DNA from 2 places in the Bradyrhizobium sp. USDA 4011 genome. Region 2 is predicted to be linked to the other one. Evidence: riboswitches for the same ligand, from Rfam matches in the RefSeq annotation. Region 2 holds a riboswitch; the other holds the start of a gene.

Region 1 (14,565 bases), 1.7 Mb from region 2:
GCGCCGACGGCGTAGAACGCGCTCTGGCCGAGCGAGAACTGGCCGCTTCCGCCGGTCAGGATGTTGAGCGCCATCACCGCAAGCGCGTAGATCAGAAGCATCGTCATCTGGAAGATGATGAAGTTCTTCACGAACAGGGGGATCAGGATCAGCGCGGCGAGCACGACGAGCGAGGTGCCGTAGCCCAGCGTCATGGCACGCTTGGGCACAGCCTCGACGGCGGGGACTTCTGTGACGATTTCTTCAGCGGCGCTCATGATCAAACTCGCTTGACGATGGCGCGGCCGAACAGGCCTGCCGGTTTAACGACCAGGACGACGATGATCAGCGCAAGCGCGATCGGAAGTTTAAGCTCATTGCCGACGCCGGGGATGTAGGTGCCGACGAGGTTCTCGAAGATGCCGACCAGAAAGCCGCCCATCACGGCGCCGAACGGCGAGGTCAGGCCGCCGAGCACGGCCGCGGCGAATCCGTAGATCAGCACGCCGAGCATCATGTTCGGCTCGAGGAACACCACCGGCGCGATCATCATGCCGGCGATCGAGCCGATCGCGGACGCCATGCCCCAACCCAGCGCGATCATCCAGGAGGTATTGATGCCGACCAGCCGCGCCGATTCAGGCAGCGAGGCGGCCGCCCGCATCGCAAGGCCGACCCGGGTGAAGCGGAAGAAGAAGAACAGCAGCAGCAGCATCAGCAGCGTGATGCCGATCATGCCGGCCTGGTGGGTCGAGATCAGCTGGCTGCCGAGGAACGGCGAGGAGCCGAACGGCGTCGGATACTGCTTGATGGTGAAGTCCCAGATCAGGCCGGCGACCGAGTTGATGATCGCATACAGCGCGATGAAGCCGGCGACATTGGTCAGGATCGGGGCCTTGGCCAGCGGCTTGAACAGCAACCGCTCGATGACGATGCCGGCGACAAACGAAAAGGCGACGGTGAGCACGAAGGCGCCCCAATATGGCACACCCCATTGCATCAGCTGCCAGGATACGAAGGTCGAGAACATCGCCATTTCGCCCTGGGCGAAATTCAGATGGTCGATGGCCTGGTAGATCATCACGACCGCGAGCGCCATGCAGGCATAGATCGCGCCCGTGGCGATGCCGGCCAGGACCTGGTTGGCAAAAAGCTCCATTGTGCCAGCTCCTCAGTAGCCGAGATAGGATTTGCGGACGTCTTCGTTGTTCGCGATGTCCTTGGCATTGCCCGACATCACGATCCGTCCGGTTTCGATCACATAGGCCTGGTCGGCGAGCTCGAGCGCGAGCTGCGCGTTCTGCTCGACCACCAGGATGGTCACCTTTTCCTCGCGATTGATCTTGCCGAGGATGCGGAACAGGTCGCGCACGATCAGCGGCGCGAGGCCGAACGACGGTTCGTCGAGCAGCATCAGGCGCGGCCGCAGCATCAGGGCGCGCGCCACGGCGAGCATCTGCTGCTCGCCGCCCGACAGCGTGCCGGCCTGCTGGGTGTAGCGCTGCTTCAGCACCGGGAAATGCTCGTACATCCGCTCGATGTCGGAGCCGATGGCGTTCTTGTCGGAACGGCTGATGGCGCCGAGCTGCAGGTTCTCCTCCACCGTCATGTTGGTGAAGGTGCCGCGGCCCTGCGGCACATGGGCGATGCCGAGGCGGACCACGTTTTCAGTGGAGCGGGTGCCGATCGGCTTGCCCTCGAACTCGATCGCGCCGGTCGAACGCACCATGTTGCAGATCGCCCGCAGCGTGGTGGTCTTACCGGCGCCGTTGGCGCCGAGCAGGGTGGTCAACGAACCCTCGTTGAGCGAGAAACTGAGGCCGTGCAGGGCCTGGACCTGACCGTAATAGGCGCGCAGGTCCTTGACGTTGAGCATCGCGGTCATTGGTCCTTGCTCCCCAGATAGGCCTTGATGACGTCGGGGTCGGCCTGGACCTGGGCCGGCGTGCCTTCGGCCAGCTTGCGGCCGAAATTGAGCGCGACGACGTGGTCGGCGATCGACATCACGAGACCCATGTGATGCTCGACCAGCAACACCGTAATTTTACGGTCATCGCGGATTTTGCGGATCAAATCGCCGAGCACATAGACTTCCTCGTGATTGAGGCCGCCGGCCGGCTCGTCGAGCAGCAGGATCTTCGGATCCGCCGCCAGGGCGCGCGCCAGCTCGACGCGCTTCTGGGTGCCGAACGGAAGTCCCGAAACCACGGTGTGGGCGACGTCCTCGAGATCGAGGTAGCCGAGGATGTCGTGCACCTTCTTGTTCATGTCGCTCTCGCCGCGGCGGACCCAGGCGAGGCGCAGCGAGTCGCTGACGATGTCGCTCGATGTGCGCGCATGCGCGCCGACGCGCACATTGTCGATCACCGACAGATTGGGGAACAGCGCGACGTTCTGAAAGGTGCGGCCGATGCCGATCTCGGCGATCCGGTGCGGCGGCCGCGACAGGATGCTCTTGCCTTCCATCAGGATGTCGCCGGACGACGGCTGATAGAGCCGCGACAGGCAATTGAACAGCGTCGTCTTGCCGGCGCCGTTCGGTCCGATCAGGCCGAGGATCTGCCCATGGCGCATGTCGAACGACACGCCATTCAGTGCAATGATGCCGCCGAACACGACGCTGACGTCGCGAACTGCGAGCAGGGGATCATTCCCCTGCGCGAGCTGTGCCTGCGTCATCTCGTCTCGCCCGCCATCTTTGAGCGGTGCGAGCGGCCCTGCGATGGATTTCGCCGGACGCGATGGAGGCTATCTGATCCCCTCGGCCAAACGTGCAACTTTCCCTCCTACTCTAGACTTTTTGCTTTGTTCTTTTTTGGATTGCGGCGCTATTCCACCGAGCGCCTGCTCGATGTTCCTTACCATCGCGACAAGGCGAGGTCCAATGTCGTTGAGTAATCTATCTTCCGTGAAGCGGAATGCCGGCGCGCCGCAATTGAAGGCGTAAGGACCGGTTCCGTCGTTCAATTTCAATGCAACGCCGGCTGCGGCGACGTCGTTCTGCCAGTCGCCGGTGGACAGGGTGAAGCCGTGCTTCGCCACCGTCTCGCCGGAGCGCTCGATGCCGTCGCGGATCTTGGCCCAGCGGCTGCCATAGTGGTCCCGCAGCTCGCGTAGTAGAGCCGCACGTTCTTCGGGTGGCAATGCCCAAATATAGGCACGGCCCATCGCTGTGGTTGCGATCGGAATGCGCGAACCGACGTCGAGTTGCACGCCGAGCGTCAGGCCGTTCCGGCTCTGGCCGAAGTAGATCATGCTGTGACGGTCGCGGCCGCCGACCGCGACCGCGCCGCCGGTCGCGCGCATCACTTCTTCTCGATACGGCTCGGACAAATGCCGAACGCCGAGATTGGCGAGCGCGGCGTAGCCGAGCGCCATCGCCGACGGCGCGAGCTGATACTTTTCGAATTTCGGTACAGGTGTAAGGTATCCCAGCTTGGTCAGCGTGTAGGTCAGCCGGGAAATGGTTGGTTTCGGTAACTTGGTGCGGGCGGCAATCTCCTGATTGCCGAGCAGCCCGTCATTGGGCTGAAATGCACGCAGGACATCCAGTCCGCGGGAAAGCGCGACGACGAAATTGCGATCGGTCGCTGCTTTCTTGCTGGCGCGCTTCATTCCCTGCCCTTGTCATGCTCGTTGACAAGGCTCGTGCTTCAAAATAACCCTCCGTGTCAAGATGTGGAATTAAATTTCGCAGTGCGAAATTGGTCTAATCCTAGCCGCTCGACGCCAGCCGTGCAGCTACTCAACGCAAGTTCAAGAACAAGCATCCAGGGAGAGTTCCGGTGAGTGAAGTCGTCAAGCTCGAACGTCATGACAACATTGCCGTCGTCACGGTTAACAGTCCGCCCGTGAACGCGCTGAGCGCTGCCGTGCGCGGCGGCATCTTCGATTGCGTCAAGAGCGCCATCGATGACGCGCAGGTCCAGGGTATCGTGCTGACCTGCGCCGGCCGCACCTTCATCGCCGGCGCCGACATCACCGAATTCGGCAAACCGCCGAAGCCGCCCGGCCTCGCCGACGTGCTGAGCCTGATGGAGAGCTCGCCGAAGCCGATCGTTGCCGCGATCCACGGCACCGCGCTCGGCGGTGGCCTCGAGGTCGCGCTGGCCTGCCACTATCGCGTCGCCACCAAGGACGCCAAGCTCGGTCTGCCCGAGGTGAAGCTCGGCCTGCTGCCGGGCGCCGGCGGCACCCAGCGTCTGCCGCGTGCGGTCGGTCCCGAGCTCGCGGTCAAGATGATCGTCGGCGGCGATCCGATCGGCGCGGATGCCGCGCTGAAGGCCGGCCTGATCGATGAGATCGTCGAGGGTCCGGCGTCGGGCGGCGAGGCATTTGCGCGCAAGGTGGTCGCCGAGAAGCGTCCGTTGCGCAAGCTGCGCGATGACGACAGCAAGCTCGCCGCGGCCAAGGCCGACCGTTCGATCTTCACCAATGCGGTCGCTGCGCTGACCAAGAAGTCGCGCGGCCTCGAGGCGCCGTTCGCCGCCGCCGACGCCGTCGGCGCCGCGATCGACCTGCCGTTCGATGAGGGCCTGAAGAAGGAGCGCGAGGGCTTCCTCAAGCTGATGAACGGCGAACAGTCCAAGGCGCAGCGCTACGCCTTCTTCGCCGAGCGCGAAGCCGCCAAGATCTCCGGCGTCCCCGAGGGCACCAAGGGCCGCAACGTGGCGCGCGTCGCCATCCTCGGCGCCGGCACCATGGGTGGCGGCATCGCGATGTCGTTCGCCAATGCCGGCATCCCGGTCACCCTGATCGAGACCGGCGAGGAGCAGCTCAAGCGCGGCATGGGCATCATGCAGAAGAACTACGAGGCGACCGCCGCGCGCGGTGGCATCCCGGCGGACGCGCCCGCCAAGCGCATGGCGCTGATCAACGGCGTCGTCGGCATCGAGAACATCGGCGACGCCGATCTCGTGATCGAGGCGGTGTTCGAGACCATGGCGGTCAAGAAGGAAGTGTTCGGCAAGCTCGATCAGTACGCCAAGCCGGGCGCGGTGCTGGCCTCCAACACCTCCTACCTCAACATCGACGAGATCGCGAAGGCGACCAAGCGTCCTCAGGACGTGCTCGGCATGCACTTCTTCTCGCCGGCCAACGTCATGAAGCTGTGCGAGATCGTGCGCGCCGACAAGACCGCGCCGGATGCGCTGGTCACCGCCGTCTCGATCGCGCGCAAGATCGCCAAGGTGCCGGCCGTGGTCGGCGTCTGCGACGGCTTCGTCGGCAATCGCATGCTGGCGCAGCGCGGCAAGCAGGCCGAAAAGCTGTTGTTCGAAGGCGCGCTGCCGCAGCAGGTCGACGCTGTTGTCACCAAGTTCGGCATGCCGATGGGCCCGTTCGCGATGGGCGATCTCGCCGGTCTCGATATCGGCTGGCGCTCGCGCAAGGACCGCGGCATCAAGTCGGAGATCGCGGACGCGCTGTGCGAAGCCGGCCGTTTCGGCCAGAAGACCGGCAAGGGCTACTACAAGTATGAAGCGGGCTCGCGCGCGGCGCTGCCCGATCCCGAGGTCGAGAAGCTGATCGACGAGACGCTGGCGCGCCTCGGCCGCAAGAAGCGCGTCGTCAGCGACGACGAGATCCTCGAGCGCATGATGTACCCGATGATCAACGAAGGCGCGAAGATCCTCGCCGAGGGCATCGCGGCGCGTCCGTCGGATATCGACGTGGTCTGGCTCTATGGCTATGGCTGGCCGATCTATCGTGGCGGCCCGATGTTCTGGGCCGACACCGTCGGCCTCAAGCACATCGCGGATCGCCTGGCCTTCTACGCCAAGGAGACCAACGATCCTTCGCTCGAGCCGGCGCCGCTGCTGAAGAAGCTCGCGGACGAAGGCAAGACCTTCGCCTCGCTCGCCGCCGTGTCGAAGGCGGCGTGATCTTTCTTGGCGCCACTGGCTCGGTGTTCGGGTTCCCTCTCCCCTTGTGGGAGAGGGTTAGGGAGAGGTGTGGCCGCATCGGCACTGCCCGCGTGAACCCCCTTCCCCAACCCCTCCCCACAAGGGGGAGGGGAGCCCACACGCCGATGCTCACCTAACAGGTGTTGAACGTTTCCATGACCTATCCCGGCGAACAATATTATCCCAAGGGCGTGCAGTGGAGCGACGAGATCACGCGCGGCACGCTGCCGGACCTGCTCTCGAATGCGGCTGCCGAGTTCGGCGCACGTCCGGTGCTCGAATTTCGCGACCGGCAGATCAGCTACAGCGAGCTTGAGGCGCTGGTCGAGACCGCGGCGGCCGCCTTCATGCGGGCCGGTTACGGCAAGGGCACCTCGGTCGCGCTGTTTCTCGGCAACTCGCCGGACCATCCGATCAACTTCTTCGGCGCGCTGAAGGCCGGAGCGCGCGTCGTGCATCTGTCGCCGCTCGACGGCGAGATCGCGCTGTCGCACAAGCTCTCCGATTCAGGCGCACGGGTGCTGGTCACCAGCAACCTGTCGGCGCTGTTGCCGACCGCGCTGAAATTCCTCGCCAAGGGGCTGCTCGACCGCCTGATCGTTTGCGAGGACGATCATTGGGGCAAGGTCGGCACACCGCAAGCCGCGCTGCCCGATAACCCTGCGATCATCACCCACCGCCAGTTCATCGAGGGCGCAGTCAAGCCGTCGCAATGGCCTGCCGTCGACGTCGAGGACGTCGCGCTGCTGCAATATACCGGCGGCACCACCGGCCTGCCCAAGGGCGCCATGCTCAGCCACGGCAATCTCACCGCGGCGGTGTCGATCTATGATGTCTGGGGCAAGCCCGCGCGGCTCGAACGCAACGCGATCGAGCGCGTCATCTGCGTGCTGCCGCTGTTTCATATCTATGCGCTGACCGTCGTGCTGCTGTCGGCGATCCGGCGCGGCCATCTGATCTCGCTGCATCAGCGCTTCGACGTCGAGGCCGTGATGCGCGACATCGAGGTCAAGCGCGCGACGGTGTTTCCCGGCGTGCCGACGATGTGGATCGCGATCGCCTCGCTGCCGGATCTCGACAAGCGCGATCTGTCCTCGCTGGTGGTCGCCGGCTCCGGCGGCGCGCCGCTGCCGGTCGAGGTCGCAAAGATCTTCGAGCGCCGCGTCGGCATGAAGCTGAAGAGCGGCTGGGGCATGACCGAGACCTGTTCGCCCGGCACCGGCCACCCCAAGGAAGGGCCGGAGAAGCCGGGCTCGATCGGGCTGATGCTGCCCGGCATCGAGATGGACGTGGTGTCGCTGGAGGATTCCACCAAGGTGATGCCGGTCGGCGAGGTCGGCGAAATCCGCATCCGCGGCCCGAACGTCACCAAAGGTTACTGGAACAGGCCGGCGGAGACCGCGGAAGCCTTTGTCGGCGACCGCTTCCTGACCGGCGACATCGGCTACATGGATGCCGACGGCTATTTCTATCTGGTCGACCGCAAGAAGGACATGATCATCTCCGGCGGCTTCAACGTCTATCCGCAGATGATCGAACAAGCGATCTACACGCATCCCGCCGTGCAGGAAGTAATCGTGATCGGCATCCCCGACGATTACCGCGGCGAGGCGGCAAAGGCGTTCATCAAGCTGCGCGACGGCGAGAAAGTGTTCTCGATCGACGAGCTGCGCGCATTCCTCACCGGCAAGGTCGGCAAGCATGAATTGCCGGCGGCGGTCGAGTTCGTCGACGAGCTGCCGCGCACCCCGGTCGGCAAGCTGTCCCGTTACGAACTGCGCCAGCAGCAGCCGAAGACGTCTCAAACCACGCAACAAGCCGCATCAGGATCGCGCTCATGATGGACGCCGTCATCGGGTCCGTTCGAGGTGTTGTAGTTATTTCGTCGTCCCGGCCAAGCGAAGCGCGAGCCGGGACCCATACGCCGCGGCCCTCGGAAGAGGCACAAGCGGCAGCCAGCTTTGCCAGTTGCGATGGGCCGGTGGTTATGGGTCCCTGCTTTCGCAGGGACGACAGCGAGAGAGTTAGAAGGGTAGTTTAGCTTTCAAAAAGGAGGATCCGATGGATCTCGCTTTCACCAAGGAAGAGATAGCGTTTCGCGAGGAGGTACGGGAGTTCTTCAAGAACAACGTGCCGCCGGAGACCCGGCGCAAGCTGCAGGAAGGCCGCCATCTGTCGAAGGACGAGATGGTCACCTGGTGGCGCATCCTCAACAAGAAGGGCTGGGGCGTCACCCACTGGCCGAAGGAATATGGCGGCACCGGCTGGAGCACCGTGCAGCACTACATCTTCAACGAAGAGCTGCAGTCCTATCCCGCGCCGCAGCCGCTCGCCTTCGGCGTCAGCATGGTCGGCCCGGTCATCTACACATTCGGCAATGAGAAGCAGAAGAAGGAATATCTGCCGCGCATCGCCAATGTCGACGACTGGTGGTGCCAGGGCTTCTCGGAGCCGGGCTCGGGTTCGGACCTTGCGTCGCTGAAGACCAAGGCCGAGCGCCGTGGCGACAAGTGGATCATCAACGGCCAGAAGACCTGGACCACGCTCGCCCAGCACGCCGACATGATCTTCTGCCTCTGCCGCACCGATCCGGCCGCGAAGAAGCAGATGGGCATCTCCTTCATCGTGTTCAGCATGAAGTCGAAGGGCGTCACCGTGCGCCCGATCCAGACCATCGACGGCGGCCACGAGGTCAACGAGGTGTTCTTCGACGACGTCGAGGTTCCCTACGAGAACCTGATCGGCGAGGAGAACAAGGGCTGGGACTACGCAAAATTCCTGCTCGGCAATGAGCGCACCGGCATCGCCCGGGTCGGCGTCTCGAAGGAGCGGCTGCGCCGCATCCGCGCGCTGGCCTCCAAGGTCGAGTCCGGCGGCCGCGCCATCATCGAGGATCCGGCGTTCCGCGAAAAGCTCACGGCCTGCGAGATCGAGCTGAAGGCGCTCGAGCTCACCCAGCTCCGCGTCGTCGCCGACGAAGGCAAGCACGGCAAGGGCAAGCCCAATCCGGCCTCCTCGGTGCTCAAGATCAAGGGCTCGGAAATCCAGCAGACCACCACCGAGCTTCTGATGGAGATCATCGGTCCGTTCGCCGCGCCCTATGACGAGCACGGCGATGCCGGCTCGAACGAGAGCATGGATTGGACCGCGCAGATCGCGCCGAGCTACTTCAACAACCGCAAGGTTTCGATCTACGGCGGCTCCAACGAGATCCAGCGCAACATCATCAGCAAGGCGGTGCTGGGGCTTTGATGCTCTTCTCCCTTGGCCCCGCTCTTGCGGGGAGAGGGTTGGGATGAGGGGCCTCTCTCCGTGCAGGGAATGCCGAGAGACCTGTACCCCCTCACCCGGAACGCATCTCGCGATGCGTTCCGACCTCTCCCCGCAAGCGGGGCGAGGTGAAGAGGTCCCGGTTTGAACAACGATCAGTTAGTTAGGGGAACGAACATGGATTTTGATCTGTCCGAGGAGCAGCGGCTTCTCAAGGAAAGCGTCGACGGATTGCTGGCTGATGCCTACGACTTCGATGCACGCAAGAAGTACATGAAGGAGAAGGGCGGCTGGAGCAAAGCGCTCTGGGGCAAGCTCGCCGAGCAGGGCCTGCTCGGCCTGCCCTTCGCGGAGACCGATGGCGGCTTCGGCGCCGGCGCGGTCGAGACCATGATCGTGATGGAAGCGCTCGGCAAGGCGCTGGTGGTCGAGCCTTATCTGGCCACCGTCGTGGTCGCCGGCGGCTTCCTGCGTCATGGCGGCTCGGCCGAGCAGAAGGCCAAGTACATCCCCGGCATCATCGACGGCAGCAAGACCTTCGGCTTCGCGCAGCTCGAGAAGAACTCGCGCTACGATCTCCATGACGTCGTGACCACGGCCAAGAAGAAGGGCGAGGGCTGGGTGATCGACGGCGAGAAGTTCGTCGTGCTCAACGGCGAGAACGCCGACACCTTGATCGTGACCGCGCGCACCAAGGGCGGCCAGCGCGACAAGACCGGCATCGGCGTGTTCCTGGTTCCGGCGGACGCGAAGGGCGTCACCAGGAAGGGGTATCCCACCCAGGACGGCCTGCATGCGGCCGACATCACCTTCACCAATGTCGAGGTCGGCGCGGATGCCGCGATCGGCGATCCCGAGAATGGCCTGCCCCTGATCGAGCGCGTCGCGGACGAAGCCCGCATTGCGCTGTGCGCGGAAGCGGTAGGCGCGATGGACCAATCGCTGAAGGACACCGTCGAGTACATCAAGACCCGCAAGCAGTTCGGCGTTGCGATCGGCTCGTTCCAGAGCCTGCAGCACCGCGCCGCCGACATGTTCGTGGCGCTGGAGCAGGCCCGCAGCATGTCGATGTTCGCGACCATGGCGTCGGACTTCAGCGATGCCAAGGAGCGTTCGTCGGCGGTCGCGGCCGCCAAGGTGCAGGTCGGCAAGTCCTTGAAGTTCGTCGGCCAGCAGTCGATCCAGCTTCATGGCGGCATCGGCATGACCATGGAAGCCAAGATCGGCCACTACTTCAAGCGGCTGACCATGATCGAGAACACGTTCGGCGATACCGACTACCACCTCCGTCGCGTCAGCGAGGGCGGCGGTCTGTTGGCGTAAGCACACTGATGTCATTCCGGGGCGCCGCAGCGCGGCGAACCCGGAATCCATTTCACAACCAATGATGTGGCCTAATAGATTCCGGGTTCGCGACTGCGTTGCGCCCCGGAATGACGGCGCATCCGGGAGGCAACAACAATGAAGAACACCCCGTTCGATCTCACCGGCCAGGTTGCGGTCGTCACCGGCTCGAGCCGCGGCATCGGCCGCTCCTCGGCGGAACTGCTGGCAAAAACTCGGCGCCAAGGTCGTGATCTCCTCGCGCAAGGCGGATGCCTGCCAGGAAGTCGCCGACGGCATCAAGAAGGCGGGCGGTGACGCGCTCGTCATCCCCTGCAACATCGCGCGCCGGGCGGAAGTCGAGGGACTGATCTCGGGCACGATCAAGCACTACGGCAAGATCGACATCCTGGTCTGCAACGCCGCGGTCAATCCCTACTACGGCCCGCTGCTCGACATCACGGACGAGGCCTTCGACAAGATCATGGGCTCCAACGTCAAGAGCAACATCTGGCTTTCCGCGCTGGCGATCCCGCAGATGGCCGAACGCGGCAAGGGCTCGGTCGTCATCATCTCCTCGATCGGTGGCCTGCGCGGCTCGACCGTGATCGGCGCCTACGGCATCTCCAAGGCGGCGGACTTTGCGCTGTGCCGCAGCCTCGCCGGCGAATGGGGCCCGAAGGGCGTGCGCGTCAATTGCGTGGCGCCGGGCCTGGTGAAGACCGATTTCGCCCGCGCGCTGTGGGAGGATCCGGACAATCTGAAGCGCCGCACCGCGTCGACGCCGCTCCGCCGCATCGGCGAGCCCGACGAGATCGCGGGCGCGGTAGCCTATCTCGCCTCCGATGCCTCGACCTTCATGACCGGCCAGACCATCGTGGTCGACGGCGGCGTCACGACGGCTGCGACGTAAGGCACAATGAACTTTGATTGAATCGCTTTGGCCGCGCACTCGCTTCACCTCTCCCCGTTGGGGAGAGGTCGATTTGCGAAGCAAATCGGGTGAGGGGCCGCAGCTCTGACGAGAGACCGTAACCCCTCACCCGGCGCTACGCGCCGACCTCTCCCAAGGGAGAGGTGAACCTCCGCTGCCGATCCAGGCTTAGACCTGCTCCAGCGCGCGCTGGAAATCCTCGATCAAATCGTCGGGGTGCTCGAGCCCGGCCGAGAAGCGGATGAAGCCTTCGCTGATGCCGAGCTCGGCGCGAGCCTCCGGCGCGAGGCGCTGATGCGTCGTGGTCGCGGGATGCGTGACCAGGCTCTTGGCATCGCCGAGATTGTTGGAGATGCGCGAGATCTTCAGCGCATTGAGGCAGCGGAAGGCGCCGGCCTTGCCGTCCTTCACCTCGAAGCCGACCAGCGTCGAGCCGGCGCCCATCTGCTTCTTCACCGTTTCGGCCTGCGGATGATCGGGGCGACCGGGATAAACCAGCCGCGTGATCTTCGGATGCTTCGCCAGCGCCTCGGCGATCTTCGCCGCGTTTTCGGTCTGCGCGCGCACGCGGATGCCGAGCGTCTCCAGACCCTTCAACAGCACCCAGGCGTTGAACGGCGACAGCGACGGACCGGTCTGGCGCATGAAATTATGGATGTGCTCGGCGATGAAGGCTTCCGACGACAGGATGACGCCGCCGAGGCAGCGGCCCTGGCCGTCGATATGCTTGGTCGCGGAATAGACCACGACGTCGGCGCCGAGCGACAGCGGGCTCTGCCAGATCGGCGTCGCGAACACATTGTCGACGATCAGCCGGGCGCCGCCGCTATGCGCGATCTCCGCGATCGCGCCGATGTCGAGCACGTCGAGCGTCGGATTGGTCGGGCTCTCCAGGAAGAAGGTCTTGGTGTTGGGCCGCAATGCGCGTTGCCACTGGTCGAGATCGAGGCCGTCGACCAGCGTCGTCTCGATTCCGTAGCGCGGCAGCAGGTCCTGCACGACGTAGAGGCAGGAGCCGAACAGCGCCTTCGATGCCACCACGTGGTCGCCGGCCTTCAGCGGCGCGAGGATCGCGGTGGTCACCGCGGCCATGCCGGTCGCGGTCGAGCGCGCGGCTTCGGCGCCCTCGAGCTCGATCATGCGGCGCTCGAACATCGCAATGGTCGGATTGGAATAGCGCGAATAGATGAAGCCGGGATCCTGGCCCTTGAAGCGCGCCTCGCATTGCTCGGCGGTGTCGTAGACGTAGCCCTGGGTGAGAAACAGCCCTTCCGACGTCTCCCCGAATTGCGAGCGGAGCGTGCCGCCATGGACGAGGCGGGTTTCGGGACGAAGGTGGGCAGTAGACTTGGCTTCAGAAGACTTGGATTCAGACATGTGACCTCCGAAGTGGCCATTTCCTGGCGAAAATGGCCACAAAAAAACCGGCCTGGAGCAACCTCCACAAGCCGGGATCACACTGTCCCCGGCCTGTTTAGCGACTTATTTAACGTGGCTGCAAGCCGGCCGGCTCAAATCACCACGGGATAAGTGGAGCTGATATTCCCTCGCGCCCTTTCCGTCAAGACGGTCATCGGATAACCCGTAAAAGCCCATAATTTGGGGCTTGATGGCCGCTCAGAGTATGATTTTGGGCCATCTCGAGGGATCGCCAAGGGACCGCATCGTGTCGTTCACGCTGGAAGACGAATCCAACGGAATTCTGCCCGACCGCATGATCGCGGAGATGGCGGAGGCCGGCCTCATTCTGCCCGCCTATGACTTTGTCGAGAGCCAGATCCAGCCGGCAAGCCTCGATCTTCGCCTCGGCGACATCGCCTACCGCGTCCGCGCCAGCTTCCTGCCCGGTCCCGATGCCACCGTCGCCGAGCGGATCGACCAGCTGAAGCTGCACGAGATCGATCTCTCCGACGGCGCGGTGCTGGAGACCAACTGCGTCTACATCGTCCCGCTGCTGGAAAGCCTGGCGCTGCCGCCGGAGATCGTGGCCGTGGCCAACCCGAAGAGCTCGACCGGACGGCTCGACGTCTTCACCCGCGTGATCGCCGACGGCACCCGCCGCTTCGACATGATCGGCGCCGGCTATCACGGCCCGCTCTACGCCGAGATCAGCCCGAAGACGTTTCCCGTGCTGCTGCGCGAGGGCTCTCGGCTCAGCCAGGTCCGTTTCCGGATCGGCGAGGCGACATTGACCGCCGACGAGCTCGACGCCCTGCATGCCGCCGAGCGGCTGGTCGATGCCGACGATGCCGATCTCACTCACGGCGTCGCGCTGTCGGTCGATCTCTCCGGCGAAAACTCGGGCGGCTTCGTCGGCTATCGCGCCAAGCGCCACACTGGCGTGGTCGATGTCGATCGCCGCGGCGGCTATTCGGTCGACGAGTTTTGGGAGCCGATCAAGGCGCGGCCCGACGGCAGCCTGATCCTCGATCCCGGCGAGTTCTACATCCTGGCGTCGAAAGAGGCGGTGCAGGTGCCGCCGGATTACGCCGCGGAGATGGTGCCGTTCGATCCGCTGGTCGGTGAATTCCGCGTCCACTATGCCGGCTTCTTCGATCCCGGCTTCGGCTATGCCGGCGCCGGCGGCAAGGGTGCGCGCGCCGTGCTCGAAGTGCGCTCGCGCGAGGTGCCGTTCATTCTCGAGCATGGCCAGATCGTCGGCCGCCTCGTCTATGAACGCATGCTCGAACGCCCCGACGCGCTCTACGGCCAGCGCATCGGCTCGAACTACCAGGCGCAGGGACTGAAGCTCTCCAAGCATTTTCGCGTATAATTCCGCAACCTGGATTTCTTGTCGCGAGACAAGACCGTCTCGCCATTATTCTCCGCCGTCATTCCCCGCGAAAGCGGGGAATCCAGTACGCCGAGGCCTCTCCATCGACAACGACTGTCTCTGGAATACTGGATCGCCCGATCCCGTCTACGCCAAGGCTTCGACGAGGCCTACAGTCTCAGGCACGCCGAAGCTTCAGCGGAGGCGGCAAGTCGGGCGATGACACCGAGTGTGTTGGTTGCGTCGTCTCTTCGGCGATGACACAGTCCAGCAAACAACAAACCGGGAGTGAACATGAGCGCCGCAGCAGATTCAGCGCAGCAAGAAGCGCGGTGGCGGAAGTGGCGCAGCGTCGCCGATCTCTATCACGCCTTCTTCACCGG
Region 2 (14,565 bases):
GGCCGTAGGCCAGCTCGCCCGCCTTCTGGAATTCGCCGCGACGCTGCGCATTGGCAAGCTCGACGCGGAGCGCATCGAGTTCGCTCTTCAGCTTCTGGGCGTTGGAGAGCTTGTTCTTCTCCGCGCTCCAGCGCGCCGTCAGCGCGGCCGACCTCTCCTCGAGCCCGGCGAGCTCCTTCTCCAGGGTCTGCAGGCGGCTCTTCGAGCCGGCATCGCTCTCCTTCTTCAGCGCCTCCTGCTCGATCTTCAGCCGGATGATGTCGCGATCCAGCGAATCGAGCTCTTCCGGCTTGGAATCGACCTGCATCTTCAGCCGCGCCGCCGCCTCGTCCATCAGGTCGATGGTCTTGTCGGGCAGGAAGCGGTCGGTGATGTAGCGGTTCGACAGCGTCGTTGCGGCCACCAACGCGGAGTCGGTGATGCGCACGCCGTGATGCTGCTCGTATTTGTCCTTCAGGCCGCGCAGGATCGAGATGGTGTCCTCGACCGTCGGCTCGCTGACATAGATCGGCTGGAACCGGCGGGCCAGCGCCGCATCCTTCTCGACATGCTTGCGGTACTCGTCGAGCGTGGTCGCACCGATACAGTGCAATTCACCGCGCGCGAGCGCAGGCTTCAGGAGGTTGGACGCGTCCATCGCGCCGTCGGTCTTGCCGGCGCCGATCAGGGTGTGCATCTCGTCGATGAACAGGATGACGCCGCCCTCCGCGGACGAGACCTCCTGCAGGACGGACTTCAGCCGCTCCTCGAACTCGCCGCGATATTTCGCGCCGGCGATCAAGGCGCCCATGTCGAGCGACAAGAGCTTCTTGTCCTTCAGGCTCTCCGGCACGTCGCCGTTGAGGATGCGCAGCGCCAAGCCCTCGACGATCGCGGTCTTGCCGACGCCGGGTTCGCCGATCAGGACGGGATTGTTCTTGGTCCGCCGCGACAGCACCTGGATGGTGCGGCGGATCTCCTCGTCACGGCCGATCACCGGGTCGAGCTTGCCGTCGCGCGCAGCCTGGGTCAGGTCGCGGGCATATTTCTTCAGCGCGTCGTAGGCGTTTTCGGCCGTCGCGGAATCAGCGGTGCGGCCCTTGCGCAGCGCTTCGATCGCCGCATTCAGGTTCTGCGCCGTGACGCCGCCCTTGCTCAGGATGGAGGCCGCCTCGCTGCCCTTCTCGAGCGTGAGCCCGAGCAGCAGCCGCTCGACGGTGACAAAGCTGTCGCCGGTCTTGTCGGCGGCCTTTTCCGCCGCATCGAAGGCGCGCGCCAGTTCCGGCGACAGGTAGACCTGTCCGGCTCCATTGCCCGAAACCTTCGGCAGCTTGTTCAGCGCCTCTTCGGTCGCTTTCAGGATCGCCCTGGAATTGCCGCCCGCACGGTCGATCAGACCGCCGGCGAGCCCCTCATTGTCGTCCAGCAGCACCTTCAACAGATGCAAGGGCGAGAACTGCTGGTGACCGTCGCGCATTGCGAGCGACTGGGCAGACTGGATGAATCCGCGCGAGCGCTCGGTGTACTTCTCAATGTTCATTCGTTTTCCCTCGGCCTGCCATCGTCACCCATTCAGGCATGACAACGGCATCTTCATTGGGTTTCCGCGGGCCGCGTTGACCTTCCTCAACCAGCCTCTGGTCGTCGCCATCATTTTTCAGGCTTGCCGCAGATGTGGGCACTTGGTTCCGAAACGGAAGAGCCACGGTCTGCGATTTCACCCGATCGAGCTCAGCGCCGCACGATGGCGACAAGGTAGCGGCAGGGCTGAGCAGTTTCGTTACGGAAGACGATATCCGATGGCGGCCCGAGCTCGACGCGGTCTCCCGCAGCGAGCTCATGGCGCTCCGCCCCTTCCATCAAGGTGAGGCAGCCGCTGATGACCCAGACCACCTGACGGATCAGGTGATAGGCGCTGGCCGGGAAGCCGGCTTCCTGCCCGGCAGGCAGCTCGACTTCCACCAGCTCCAGCGGATTGGCCGGATGCAGGAACACCTGCCGCCGCAGATAGGCCGCCTTCGGATCGCGCCACACCGGCTGATCCTTGGCCCGCTGCAGGCGGGAAGTGTGTGAGGCAACCTCGAACAGCGCGGCCATGGTCAGGCCATAGGCCGTGGCAATCCGCGACAGCGTCGCCGCCGTCGGGCTGGCCTCCGCCCGCTCGATCTTGCTCAGCATGGCCTTGGACACGCCGGCCCGCCCAGCGAGTTCCGCCAGCGACCAGCCGCGGCCCTCCCGTTCAGCGCGAACTCGCCGCCCGAGAGCCTCATCGGTGTCCCCTATAATTGACATAGCGTCTTATATAGTAGACGATGGGATCGCTTCAAGAGGCCCGTCGAGGAACTACCGATGATGATCCGCCCCGCCACCGAGCAGGACATTCCTGCGATCACCGCGATCTTCAACGAGGCGGTCGCCAACTCGAACGCGATCTGGACTGAGAAGCAGGATTCCGAGGCCGAACGGTTGGCCTGGATGAAGGCCCGGCTGGCACTGGGCTACCCAGTGCTGGTCGCGGCCGAAGGGCCTGTGGTGCTTGGGTACGGCACGTTCGGCGATTTCCGCGCCTTCCCGGGATACCGCTACAGCGTCGAGCACAGCGTCTATATCCATGCCAACCATCGCGGCCGCGGCCTTGGCCGCGTCATCGTCGACGAGCTCGTGGCCGCCGCGACGGCGCTGGGCAAGCACATCATGATCGCCGGCATTGACGGCGGCAATCCCGCCTCGCTGCGGCTGCACGCGCAGGCCGGCTTTGTCGAGGTCGCGCGGATGCCGGAGGTCGGGCGTAAGTTCGGCCGCTGGCTTGACCTCGTCTTCATGCAGCGCGTGCTGGATGCCGCAGGCGCGGCGCGGCCTGACTAGCTGCCTTCGCTTCGGCGACGGTTCTCCTCGCGCGCCAAACAGGCTAGAGGGAGCGGATGGACAGCACGCACACCTCCTCCGCCCGGATCACCGGCATCTACCGCTATCCCGTCAAGGGTCTGACGCCCGAGCCCCTGCCGCGCGCCGAACTCAAGGTCGGCGAGACGCTCCGCTCGGATCGCCGCTACGCGATCGAGAATGGCCCGAGCGGATTCGATCCGTCAGCGCCGAAATGGCTGGCGAAGCCGCATTTCCTGATGCTGCAGCGGGACGAATGGCTGGCGCCGCTGCGCGCCCATTTCGACGACGACAGCCACGTGCTGACCTTGCGCCGGCACGGCGCGATGGTCGCCCAGGGCGATCTCGAGACGGCAGCCGGGCGCGCGGCGATCGAGAGTTATTTCGCCGATCGTCATGCCGGCCAGATCAAGGGACCGCCGAAGGTGCTGGTGAGCGCCGGACACAGTTTTTCCGACGTGCCGCGCAAGGTGGTCTCGATCATCAATCTGGCGAGCCTGCGGGCGATCGAGGACATGGTGCAGGCGCCGGTGCATCCGTTGCGCTTCCGCGCCAATCTCTATGTCGACGGCTGGCCGGCCTGGCATGAGGCCAGCCTGCTCGACCAGACCATTGCGATCGGCAGCGCGCGGGCCAAGGTGGTGAAGCGCATCACCCGCTGCGCCGCGGTCAATGTCGATCCCGATACCGGCGCGCGCGACCTCTCGGTCCCGAACACGCTGATGCAGCGCTTCGGGAACAACGAATGCGGCATCTACGCCGAGATCATCAGCGACGGCGGCGCGGCCGTCGGCGACACGATTGCCGCCGAATAGCCTGTAGCGTCGCAGGCTGGGCAAGACGCGGATGCGCCCTGCCCAGCTTTCGACAGCTCAGTTCGTCGGCATCACATAGGCATAGATGCGGCCGCGCGAGACCGGCGCCTCGCGAACACGATGGCTGCTATTGCCCGAGATCATGATCGGATTGCCCTTGGCATCGACGCCGGTGATGATGCCGACATGACCGCCGCCACGGCGGCCCATCACGGCGATGGCGCCGACCTGCGGCCCCGAAACGCGCGTGCCGTATTTGGCGAACGAGCTCGCCATGTCGGAGCCCGTGCCGCGATGGCCGGTCTGCTGCAGCACCATGTTCATGAAGCGCGCGCACCACAGGCTGGAGCGGCCAGTCGGATTGCCGCCGAGATAGCGTCGCGCCGTGTCGACGATGCCGGAGGAGCCGAAGCCACCTGACGCGCTCACATCGGTGTTGGACGCGGCCTCAGCGCCGGGCATCACGGCCGCATTGGCCTCGCCGAATCCGCTCGCCTGCATCTGGGCGCGGCGCTCGGCGCGCGACAGCCGCGCTGTGTGCCGGTAGCGATGATGAGCGGAATGCCGCGCGTGATGGCCGGCATGGGCCGAATGCGCGTGACGCGAATGATGCGGACGGGCGGACGCCGGAGCGGCGGAGATCACGGCGAGCGTGAGCGAACACAGAGCCAGCGCCAAAACTCGAAGCGACCGGCGATACGCAAGCAACTGAACCATACTTCACGAGATCCTCTGAAACGCCCCCCCAACTCCCCGTCGCGTTCCCTCGGAAACGCGGCGGTGGTTTTGAAAATCGGGATGCGGCGTGAGGAAGACTTCATGCGGCGCATGGGAGAACGATTTCTGGGTCATTCCGCGCAAATTCCATGACGAAAATAGCCAGAACTGCCGCATTGCAGCCGCGGAAATTAATTGCAAATCTGGGGGCGGCCAACGAGAGGAGATTTCAATGCCCCATGCCGTCACGAAAGATAACGTCCGCCTGCATTTCGAAGAGGCGGGCAGTGGCACCCCGATCATCTTCCTGCACGAGTTCGCAGCGGATCACACCAATTGGGAACCACAGATGCGATACTTCTCGCGCGGACACCGCTGCATCGCCTATTCCGCGCGCGGCTACACGCCGTCGGACGTGCCGCCGAGCGCCGACGTCTACACCTACACGCACTTCTACACCGACGCGCTCGCGGTGCTCGACCATCTCGGCATCGCCAAGGCACATTTCATCGGCCTCTCGATGGGCTCCTATTCGTCGCTGCAGGTCGCGCTCAACGCGCCGGAGCGCGCGCTCTCGATGACGCTGGCCGCGGTCGGCTCCGGATCCAGCCTCGAGAATCTCGCTGCCTTCCGCGCGCAGTGCCGCGCCAATGCCGAGCAGTACGAGGCGATCGGCTCGGTCGAGGTCGCCAAGGTGACGCGCGAGGCGCCGAGCCGGATCCCATTCCTGGTGAAGGATCCGCGCGGCCACGCCGATTTCTACGCCGCGCTCGCCCGCCACGACGCCAAGGGCTCGGCCAACACGATGCGCAGCTTTCAGGGCGGCCGGCCCTCGATCTACACCATGACCGACGCCATCAAGCGCGTGCCGACGCCGGCGCTGATCCTGTGCGGCGATGAGGACGACAATTGCATCGCGCCGAGCATGTTCCTGAAGCAGCATCTGCCGGCCGCCGGCCTCGCCTTCTTTCCGAAGTCGGGCCATGTGCTCAACCTCGAGGAGCCCGCACTGTTCAACGAGATGGTGGAGCGCTTCATCGCGCTGGTGGAAGCCGGCCGCTGGCCGGTGCGCGATCCGCGGTCGCTGGTGGCGGCGCCGGTGTAAATCGTCATTGCGAGCGAAGCGAAGCAATCCATCTTCCCGCATGCGCGAAAGCATGGATTGCTTCGTCGCTATCGCTCCTCGCAATGACGGAAGCTATTTCGCCTTCCCACCCCGGCTGAGCAGGAACACGCCCTGTTCACCGAACATGTTCCACACCCACCAGGGCAGATTGAGCGGCACGGGGCGGCCGTAGAGGTCGAGCGCCACCGCGCGCTCCATCTTGACGTTGATCTCCTCGCAGAGCTGCACGAAATCCTTGATGGTGCAGAAATGGATGTTGGCGGTGTCGTACCAGCTCGCCGGCAGATTCTCCGTCCGCGGCATGTGGCCGCCGATCAGGAGCTGCAGCCGCATCTTCCAGAACCCGAAATTCGGGAACGAGACGATCGCGCGATGGCCGATCCGCAGCAGGTTCTCCAGCACCACCTTCGGCTGCCGCGTCGCCTGCAAGGTCTGCGACAGGATCACGTAGTCGAAGGCGTCATCGGGATAATTGACGAGGTCGGTGTCGGCGTCGCCCTGCACCACCGCGAGGCCCTTGGCGACGCAGCCATTGACGCCCTCGCGCGACAGCTCGATGCCGCGGCCGTCGATGCCGCGGCTCTCCAGCAATTGCAGCAGCTCGCCGTCGCCGCAACCGACGTCGAGCACGCGCGAGCCCGGCCGCACCATGTCGGCGACCAGCAGATGATCGGTGCGATAGCCGCCGGTCCGCTCCGGCGCGACGCCCGGCAAGGGAAGTGTCTGCTGCATGCTCATGATCGGCCGTCGTCTTTCAGTCCGCGCGCCTTGCCTGCGGCCAGCAGGAAGGCGCGGGAGATCTCCAGGAATTCCGGCACGTCGAGCAGGAACGCGTCATGGCCGCGATCGGTCTCGATCTCGGCGAACGACACCCGTGCGCTCGACGCGTTCAGCGCATGCACCAGCGCGCGCGATTCCGAGGTCGGAAACAGCCAGTCGCTGGTGAACGACACCACGCAGAACCGCGTCTTGATGCCGGTGAACGCTTTCGCAAGCACGCCATTGTGGTCGGCGGCAATGTCGAAATAGTCCATCGCACGCGTCAGATAGAGATAGGAGTTGGCGTCGAACCGCTCGACAAAGGACGAGCCCTGGTAGCGCAGATAGCTCTCGACCTGGAAATCCGCATCGAACGAGAAGGTCGGCAGCTCGCGGTCCTGCATCCGCCGCCCGAACTTGCGGTGCAGCGCGGCGTCCGAGAGATAGGTGATGTGCGCGGCCATCCGCGCCACCGCCAGTCCGCGATGCGGATGGGTGTCCTCGTCGACATAGCGGCCGCCGCGCCAGTCCGGATCGGCCATCACGGCCTGACGACCGAGCTCGTGGAACGCGATGTTCTGCGCCGAGTGCCGCGTCGAGCACGCGATCGCAAGCGTCGCGAACACGCGCTCGGGATAGGCCGCGGTCCATTGCAGTACCTGCATGCCGCCCATCGAGCCGCCGACCACGCAGAACAGCGTCGCGATGCCGAGCCGATCGATCAGCATCGCCTGCGCGCGCACCATGTCGGGGATCGTGATGATCGGGAAATCGAGCCCCCACACCTTGCCGGTCGCAGGGTTCAGCGACGCAGGGCCAGTCGAGCCCATGCAGCCGCCGATCACATTGGAGCAGATGATGAAGTATTTTTCGGGATCGATCGGCCGGCCGGCGCCAACCATGGTGTCCCACCAGCCCGGCTTGCCGGTGACGGGATGGGTGTTGTTGACGTGCTGATCGCCGGTCAGCGCGTGACAGATCAGGATTGCGTTGGATCTGTCAGCATTGAGCTGGCCATAGGTCTGATAGGCGATCTGGAACGGCGCGAGATCGACGCCGCAATCCAGCTTCAGCGGCTGATCCATGCCGAACTTCGCCACCAGTGACGACGGGTGATCGGCCTCATGGGCGCGATCGTCGCTCGAGGTTTGCGGGCTGGGTATCGGACGCACGTTGCTCATCTAGGCGACCCTGCCTCCGCGCGGGAGGGCTCGAACAGAAATCAGGCCATAAAAAACCCGGCCTGAACAAGGTTCGGCCGGGAGCTGATCTGTCCCCGGCCTGTTTAGCGAGTTGTTTAACGTGGCTGCAAGCCGGCCGGCTCAAATGACCACGGAGTGCAGCGAACCTAGTCCTCAGGCCCCCCGTCGTCAAGGCGGCCAGCGAACCTCCCCTTGCCGGGCGCCAATGGTTAACCGAATGCGCAAGGCACGCCTGCGACGTTTCTCTTTGCTTTCGCTGGCCGTCTTTCCTAATCAGGGACCCTGTCTGGCACGGCATCGGGCCGCCCGGACGACAAGGTTTGAGAGCATGTCCAATCCACCCCCGTCGCCGCCCTCGCTGCAGGAGCTGCGCAAGGAGATCGATGCGATCGACGAGCAGGTTCACCGCCTGCTGATGGCGCGCGGCGACATCATCGACCGCCTGATCCAGGTCAAGAAGACCCAGGAGGTCGGCTCGGCGTTCCGCCCGGCGCGCGAAGCCAGCATGATGCGCGAACTGGTGCAGCGTCATCGCGGCATCCTGCCGCTCGACACCATCGAGAGCATCTGGCGCGTCATCATCTCGACCTTCACCTATGTGCAGGCGCCGTTCGCGGTGCATGCGGACGTCTCGGTCGGCGAGTCCGCGATGCGCGACTCGGCGCGGTTTCACTTCGGCTTCGTGGTGCCTTACGTCTCGCATTTCAGCGCCCAGGCCGCGGTCGAGGCGGTGGCGAAGTCGAAGGGCGACCTCGCTCTGGTCTCCGCGATCGCGAGCCGCACGCCGTGGTGGAATGCGCTCGAGGCCGATGGCGCGCCGAAGATCATCGCGCGGCTGCCGTTCCTCGAGCGCGCCGACCATCCCGCTGCGCTGCCGGTGTTCGTGATCTCGCGGGTCGCCGACGACGCCATGGTCACCGAAGTGCAGACCTGGAGCGTGCGCGTCTCCGGCTGGAACGCCGATGTCGCCCGCGCGCTGGCCCCGCTCGCCGAGATCGTCGCGGTCCCCGACACCGCGTTCGACGGCGCGGCCCTGCTGGTCTCGGTCACCGGGCAAGACCTGACTAACAAGGGTTTCGAGAAGATCAAGCTCGCCTTGATCGAGGCCGGCGCCTCGGTGCGCTCTTCGGCCCTCGTCGGCAGCCACGCAACGCGCTATACGGTGCCGTCTAACGGATCGGCAAGGACCTGAAGCAAGAGCCAGCCGCCCGTAGTATATCCGGAGTTGATGATGTCCCGCCCCGTGCCGAACCCCGGCATCCTCGATATTGCGCCCTACACGCCCGGCAAGAGCCCGGTGCCGGAACCGGGCCGCAAGGTGTTCAAGCTGTCCGCCAACGAGACGCCGTTCGGCCCGTCTCCGAAAGCAATCGCGGCCTACAAGGCTGCGGCTGACCATCTCGAGGACTATCCGGAGGGCACCTCGCGCGTGCTGCGCGAGGCGATCGGCCGCGCCTATGGGCTCGATCCCGACCGCATCATCTGCGGCGCCGGCTCCGACGAGATCCTCAATTTGCTCGCGCACACCTATCTCGCCCCCGGCGACGAGGCGATCTCGACCACCCATGGCTTCCTGGTTTACCCGATCGCCACCATGGCGAACGGCGCCAAGAACGTGATTGCGGCCGAGACCGATTTCACGGCCGACGTCGATGCCATCCTCAAGGTGGTGACGCCGCGCACGAAACTGGTCTGGCTCGCCAACCCGAACAATCCGACCGGCACCTATATCCCGTTCGACGAGGTCAAGCGCCTGCGCGCCGCCTTGCCCTCGCATGTGCTGCTGGTGCTCGACGCCGCCTATGCCGACTACGTCTCGCGCAACGACTACGAGCTCGGCATCGAGCTGGTCGCGACCACGGACAACACGGTGGTGACGCACACGTTCTCGAAGATCCACGGCCTTGCCGCGCTCCGGGTCGGCTGGATGTTCGGCCCGGCGCATATCGTCGATGCCTGCAACCGTATCCGCGGTCCGTTCAACGTCACGACGCCGGCGATGCTGGCGGCGGTGGCGGCGATCGAGGACACGGCGCATGTGCAGATGTCGCGGACGCATACCGAACAGTGGCGCAACTGGCTGACCGAGGAGATCGGCAAGCTCGGGCTCAAGGTGACGCCGAGCGTCGCCAATTTCGTGCTGATCCACTTCCCGGCCGACAAGGGCAAGACCGCCGCGGAAGCCGACGCCTATCTCACCCGGCGCGGCCTCGTGCTGCGCGCGCTCAACAATTACAAGCTGCCGCATGCGCTGCGCATGACCATTGGCACCGAGGAAGCCAACCGCCTCGTGGTCGAGGGCCTGCGCGACTTCCTGGCCGGAAAGTGAACACCGACGTGACCACGGCTCCGCTCTTCAACCGCATCGCGCTGATCGGCTTCGGCCTGATCGGCGGCTCGATCGCGCGCGGCGCGCGCGCGCAAGGCCTGGTCGGCGAGATCGTGACCACCGCGCGCTCGGAGAAGACGCGGGTGCGCGTCGCCGAGCTCGGCATCGTCGATCGCGTCGTCGAGACCAATATCGAGGCGGTGAAGGACGCCGATCTCGTCATCCTCTGCATTCCGGTCGGCGCCTGCGGCCCGGTCGCGGCCGAGGTCGCCGGCCATCTGAAACCCGGCGCGATCATCTCCGACGTCGGCTCGGTGAAGGGCGCCGTGGTCAAGGACATGGCGCCGCATTTGCCTGACGGCGTGCACTTCGTCCCGGCGCATCCGGTGGCCGGCACCGAGCATTCGGGACCGGATTCCGGCTTCGCCGAGCTCTTCATCAACCGCTGGTGCATCCTGACGCCGCCCGAAGGCACCGATCCCGCGGCGACCGACCGGCTGCGCGCGTTCTGGGCCGCGCTCGGCGCCAAGGTCGAGATCATGACGCCGGATCATCATGACCTCGTACTCGCGATCACCAGCCATCTGCCGCATCTGATCGCCTACACCATCGTCGGCACCGCCGACGAACTGGCGCAGGTGACCGAATCCGAGGTCATCAAGTTCTCCGCCGGCGGCTTTCGCGACTTCACCCGCATCGCGGCGTCGGACCCGACGATGTGGCGCGACGTGTTCCTCGCCAACAAGGACGCCGTGCTCGAGATGCTCGGCACCTTCACCGAGGATCTGTCGAAGCTGACGCGCGCGATCCGGCGCGGCGACGGCGAAGCGCTGTTCGACCACTTCACCCGCACCCGCGCCATCCGCCGCGGCATCGTCGAGATCGGCCAGGATTCCGCCGCGCCCGACTTCGGCCGGCCGCATGCGAATTTGAGGAAGTAAGCGATCAGGCACGCGGCCTTCTCCACTTGGTCGTCCTGGCGAGAAAATGGCGGGCGCCTCGGGCTCGATCGGCGCCGCTGAGGCCGCGCGCGCGGCACCGGCAGCCTGCAAGATTGCGGTCACGTTTTTCTCATCGCGGCCGCGGGAATGTTTTGCCGCGACGGACGATATCGCGCGCGAGGGATTAAGGAGTCTATGCAATGCGTAGGGCGGATTAGCGTAGCGTAATCCGCCATCTTGGTGAGTTGGCGCGGCGGGTTACGGCTTCGCCTAACCCGCCCTACGAGCTACGAGCCCTCGACAGAACGCTGCTCAGAACAGCGGCGGAATCTGCGCGACTTTCAGCGGACCCAGAAACACCGCGCCATCGGCGAAGCGCAGCGGGAAGCTGCGCGCCTTCTTGCCTTCGAGCGTCGCTTCAGTGCCGAGCGAATTGATGCCGGCGGAAATGCCCGCATTGGCGTTCTGCTTGATCACCTTGCCGAGGCCGGGGATCGCGCGATCCAGCGCACCGAACAGATTGCTGAGGTCCTGGCTCTTCACGCCCGGTGCAACGCGATCGAGCGTCGCCTGCGGCACGCCCTCCTCCAGCATCTTGTCGATGCCGAGCGCGGGGATGACGCGCTCGAGGCCGGCGACCGTCATCTGCAGTTCGCCCTCGATGCGGCCTTGCGCATTGAGGCGGAGCGTGCCGGCCGCAACCGACAGCACATCGCCCTGCTCGATCCGCGACTGCTGGATCTCGACGCTGCCGCCGGCCGCCTGGATCTCGCGGAAGCGATCCGGCCAAGGCTTCGGCGAGAAATCCTTCAGGCCGTTCAGCCGCGCATGGATGTCGGCGTTGAACGGCTGGGTGAGCAGCGGATGCACGTCCTGCAAGGTGCCGCCGGCGATCTGCAGCACGGTCTCGATCGCGGGGCTGTCCGGCGCCGAGCCGTCGACCTGCCTGCCGTGCAGCTCGATGTGGTTGACCCGCATCAGCGGTGTCGGCGCGGGACCGCCGGTGCGGTCGATGGCGAGATCGTCGAACACCAGCGAGGCGCGCTGCGGCACCGCCGGCAGGCCGACCACGCTGCTGCGGCCCAGGCTCCAGTTGACCTGTAGCGTCGGCTGCGCGTTGCGCTCGGCGATCGTGGCCGGACCCTTGAACTCCGCGATCACAAGCTTGGGATCATAGATCTGCGCCACGACCAGGATCTCGGCGAGCCGCGCCACGAACGACATTTCCGGCGAGGCGGTCTGCGACACCAGCATCACGCTGGGCTGCTCGCAGCGGATTTCGAGCCGGAACGGGTAACCCGCGACCGAGCGCTTGTCGCAATCATAGACCCGGCCGGCCTTCGCCTCCTGCCCGCGCCAGGCATCCGCCTGCACGCCGACCTGCGAAGCGGCAAAGAACCAGAAGCCGCTCCAGAGCACCGCGGCGATCAGGACCACGACAGGGACGGCATAAAGGCCGAGGCGCGAGCGACGGCGGGGGGCGGAGGTCAAATCGGACATGCGGCGTCCTTTGGCGGTCGAATTTGTCAAAATCGAAGCGGCAGCAAGCCGCGGGCAACCCTTACGCACCTCTTGCGCAGCGCTTGCGCAATCCTCGCGCAACCTTTGCGTAACTCTTGCGTAACCCTTGGAAACATCACGGAATCTGCTTCGCTTCGACGGCGTGTTCTGCTAGCCCATCTGCGCGATGTCAGCAAATCCTCCCCATTCCGAAACCGACGGCGACCTCTGGGTGTTCGGCTATGGCTCGCTGATGTGGAAACCGGGCTTCGAGTTCCTGGAGCAGGTGCCGGCGCGGCTGATCGGCGAGCATCGCGCGCTCTGCGTCTATTCGTTCGACCACCGCGGCACGCCGGAGAAGCCGGGCCTGGTGCTCGGCCTCGACCGCGGCGGCGCCTGCCGCGGCATCGCGTTCCGCGTCGCCGCCCGCCTGCGCCACGACACCATCGCCTATTTGCGGGCGCGCGAGCAGACCACCAACGTCTATCGCGAGGTGATGCGCTCGGTGTGGCTGGAGAATGCGGCGCGCGATCGCGTCAGTGCGCTGGCCTATGTGGTCGATCGCGGCCATGTGCAATATGCCGGACGGCTGTCGCTCTCCGAACAACTGCGCCTGGTGCAGCAGGGCCACGGCCGCTCCGGCAACAACCGCGACTATGTGCTCTCGACGGTTGCCGCGATCGAGAAGCAGGGCTTTCGCGATCAGCCGCTGCACCAGCTGGCGGCGATGCTGCATGATTCGGGCACGCTGATGCATCGCGATGCCCGTGCGGCGGACGGGCACGATTCGGCCTGAGCGCGGCCGCGCCATTGATCGCGTGCATCGAGGAACTCCGCTCGCGAATTTTTGCCACGGCGCGAACAATATTGTGGTTTCAATTTCCGGTCGCTGGAATGGAATGACTGGAATGCGCCCCTCATTGCTGAAGCTCGCCGCGCTCGGCCTGCTGTTGCTGCTGAACTCACCATCTCACGCCGGTCTGAGAGAGGATGGCGCGGCGTGCGACGCCAGGGAGCCGCACGCGGAGCTCGCGATCCCGCCTGCACCCGCCTGATCGCGGCCAATCCCAGGGGGCGCGACCTCGCGATCACCTATTACAACCGGGCGCTGGCCTGGCATAACAAGGGCGATCTGGAGAAAGCCAAATCGGATTACGATCAGTCGATCGCGATCAATCCGTCGTTTGCACCCTCCTACGGCCAGCGGGCCAAGGTCTATCTGCAGAACCAGGCCTTCGCGCGCTGGCCGATTACGGCAAGTCCATCGAGCTCGATCCCAACTCGTGGTACGCCTATGTCAATCGCGCGCTGGTCTATGATTTCCGCGGCAAGGACCGGCTCGCGGCGCTGCATTGCCAGGATGCGATCAAGCTCGCGCCGCGCGCAGCCGGCCCCTATTATTGCCGGGCCGTGGTCGAGATCAGCGCCGGCGATCTCGACAATGCCGCGCGGGATATCGACCGCGCGATCGCGATCCAGGACGGGCAAGCCGAGTTCTACTCGCTGCGCGGCCTGACGCTGGCCAGCAGAGGCGAGCTCGACCAGGCGATGCGCGACTACGACCACGCCACGCAACTGAACGCACAGGGCGCGCTGAATTACGCACGCCGCGGTCTCGCCGACGAGAAGAAGGGTGATATCGACGCTGCGCGCGCCGACTTCCGGCATGCGCTCGACGTCATCGGCCTCGACCAGCTCGACCGCACCCAGGGCCAGCGCGTCGCCAGGGACGGCCTGCAACGGCTGGATCAGGTCGCCACCACGGAGAAGAGCGTCGTCGCAGATCACGGCGCGGCCAAACCTGGCACGGCCAATCCTGCTCCCGCGCTCGCCACGGCCGTTCCGATCGCGCCTGTCGGCGCGGGTGCAAAGGCAGCGATGACCGAGAAGCGCGTCGCGCTTGTCGTGGGCAATTCGAAATACCGCTCGGTGCCGGTGCTGCCGAACCCCAGCCAGGACGCCGCGGCGATTGCCGATACGCTGCGCGCGGTGGGCTTTCAGGACGTCCGCCTCGTCACCGACGCGACGCGGGACAGCCTGGTCGAGGCCCTGAAGTCGTTCGCCAACGCGGGCGACGGCGCCGACTGGGCCGTGATCTACTATGCCGGGCACGGCATGGAGATGGCAGGCGAGAACTATCTCGTGCCGGTCGACGCGAAGCTCGCGACCGACCGCGACGTGCCGTTCGAGGCCGTCGCGCTGACCCAGGTGATGGGCGCCACCGAAGGCGCGCGCAAGCTGAATCTCGTCATCCTCGATGCCTGCCGCGACAATCCGTTCGCCAACCAGATCAAGCGCACCGTCGCGTCACGCT

What was found. A riboswitch is a leader RNA that binds a small molecule or an ion and turns the genes downstream of it on or off. The one in region 2 is predicted to bind S-adenosylmethionine.
Region 1: linked by a shared signal. The riboswitch ahead of ACVW1C_RS16375 (O-succinylhomoserine sulfhydrylase) and the one ahead of metX (homoserine O-acetyltransferase MetX) in region 2 are both predicted to bind S-adenosylmethionine.

What each region holds. Positions count from the first base shown of each region.
Region 1 is NZ_JBSSGG010000001.1:3,505,856-3,520,420, reverse strand. It holds gene ACVW1C_RS16425 (branched-chain amino acid ABC transporter permease) at 1-257, opposite strand, end outside; gene ACVW1C_RS16420 (branched-chain amino acid ABC transporter permease) at 260-1,138, opposite strand; gene ACVW1C_RS16415 (ABC transporter ATP-binding protein) at 1,151-1,864, opposite strand; gene ACVW1C_RS16410 (ABC transporter ATP-binding protein) at 1,861-2,658, opposite strand; gene ACVW1C_RS16405 (IclR family transcriptional regulator) at 2,728-3,594, opposite strand; gene ACVW1C_RS16400 (3-hydroxyacyl-CoA dehydrogenase NAD-binding domain-containing protein) at 3,765-5,861, shown strand; gene pimA (dicarboxylate--CoA ligase PimA) at 6,038-7,723, shown strand; gene pimC (pimeloyl-CoA dehydrogenase large subunit) at 7,944-9,134, shown strand; gene pimD (pimeloyl-CoA dehydrogenase small subunit) at 9,330-10,475, shown strand; partial or broken gene ACVW1C_RS16380 (SDR family NAD(P)-dependent oxidoreductase) at 10,614-11,388, shown strand; gene ACVW1C_RS16375 (O-succinylhomoserine sulfhydrylase) at 11,578-12,786, opposite strand; SAM riboswitch at 12,863-12,942, opposite strand; gene ACVW1C_RS16370 (2'-deoxycytidine 5'-triphosphate deaminase) at 13,076-14,182, shown strand; gene ACVW1C_RS16365 (hypothetical protein) at 14,477-14,565, shown strand, end outside.
Region 2 is NZ_JBSSGG010000001.1:5,182,135-5,196,699, reverse strand. It holds gene clpB (ATP-dependent chaperone ClpB) at 1-1,519, opposite strand, end outside; gene ACVW1C_RS24280 (helix-turn-helix domain-containing protein) at 1,711-2,271, opposite strand; gene ACVW1C_RS24275 (N-acetyltransferase family protein) at 2,329-2,844, shown strand; gene ACVW1C_RS24270 (MOSC domain-containing protein) at 2,901-3,677, shown strand; gene ACVW1C_RS24265 (TIGR02594 family protein) at 3,735-4,394, opposite strand; gene ACVW1C_RS24260 (alpha/beta fold hydrolase) at 4,627-5,499, shown strand; gene metW (methionine biosynthesis protein MetW) at 5,593-6,258, opposite strand; gene metX (homoserine O-acetyltransferase MetX) at 6,255-7,460, opposite strand; SAM riboswitch at 7,544-7,623, opposite strand; gene ACVW1C_RS24245 (chorismate mutase) at 7,810-8,673, shown strand; gene hisC (histidinol-phosphate transaminase) at 8,713-9,810, shown strand; gene ACVW1C_RS24235 (prephenate/arogenate dehydrogenase family protein) at 9,819-10,751, shown strand; gene ACVW1C_RS24230 (DUF2125 domain-containing protein) at 11,064-12,251, opposite strand; gene ACVW1C_RS24225 (gamma-glutamylcyclotransferase) at 12,439-13,047, shown strand; gene ACVW1C_RS24220 (hypothetical protein) at 13,160-13,306, shown strand; gene ACVW1C_RS24215 (tetratricopeptide repeat protein) at 13,252-13,767, shown strand; gene ACVW1C_RS24210 (caspase family protein) at 13,662-14,565, shown strand, end outside.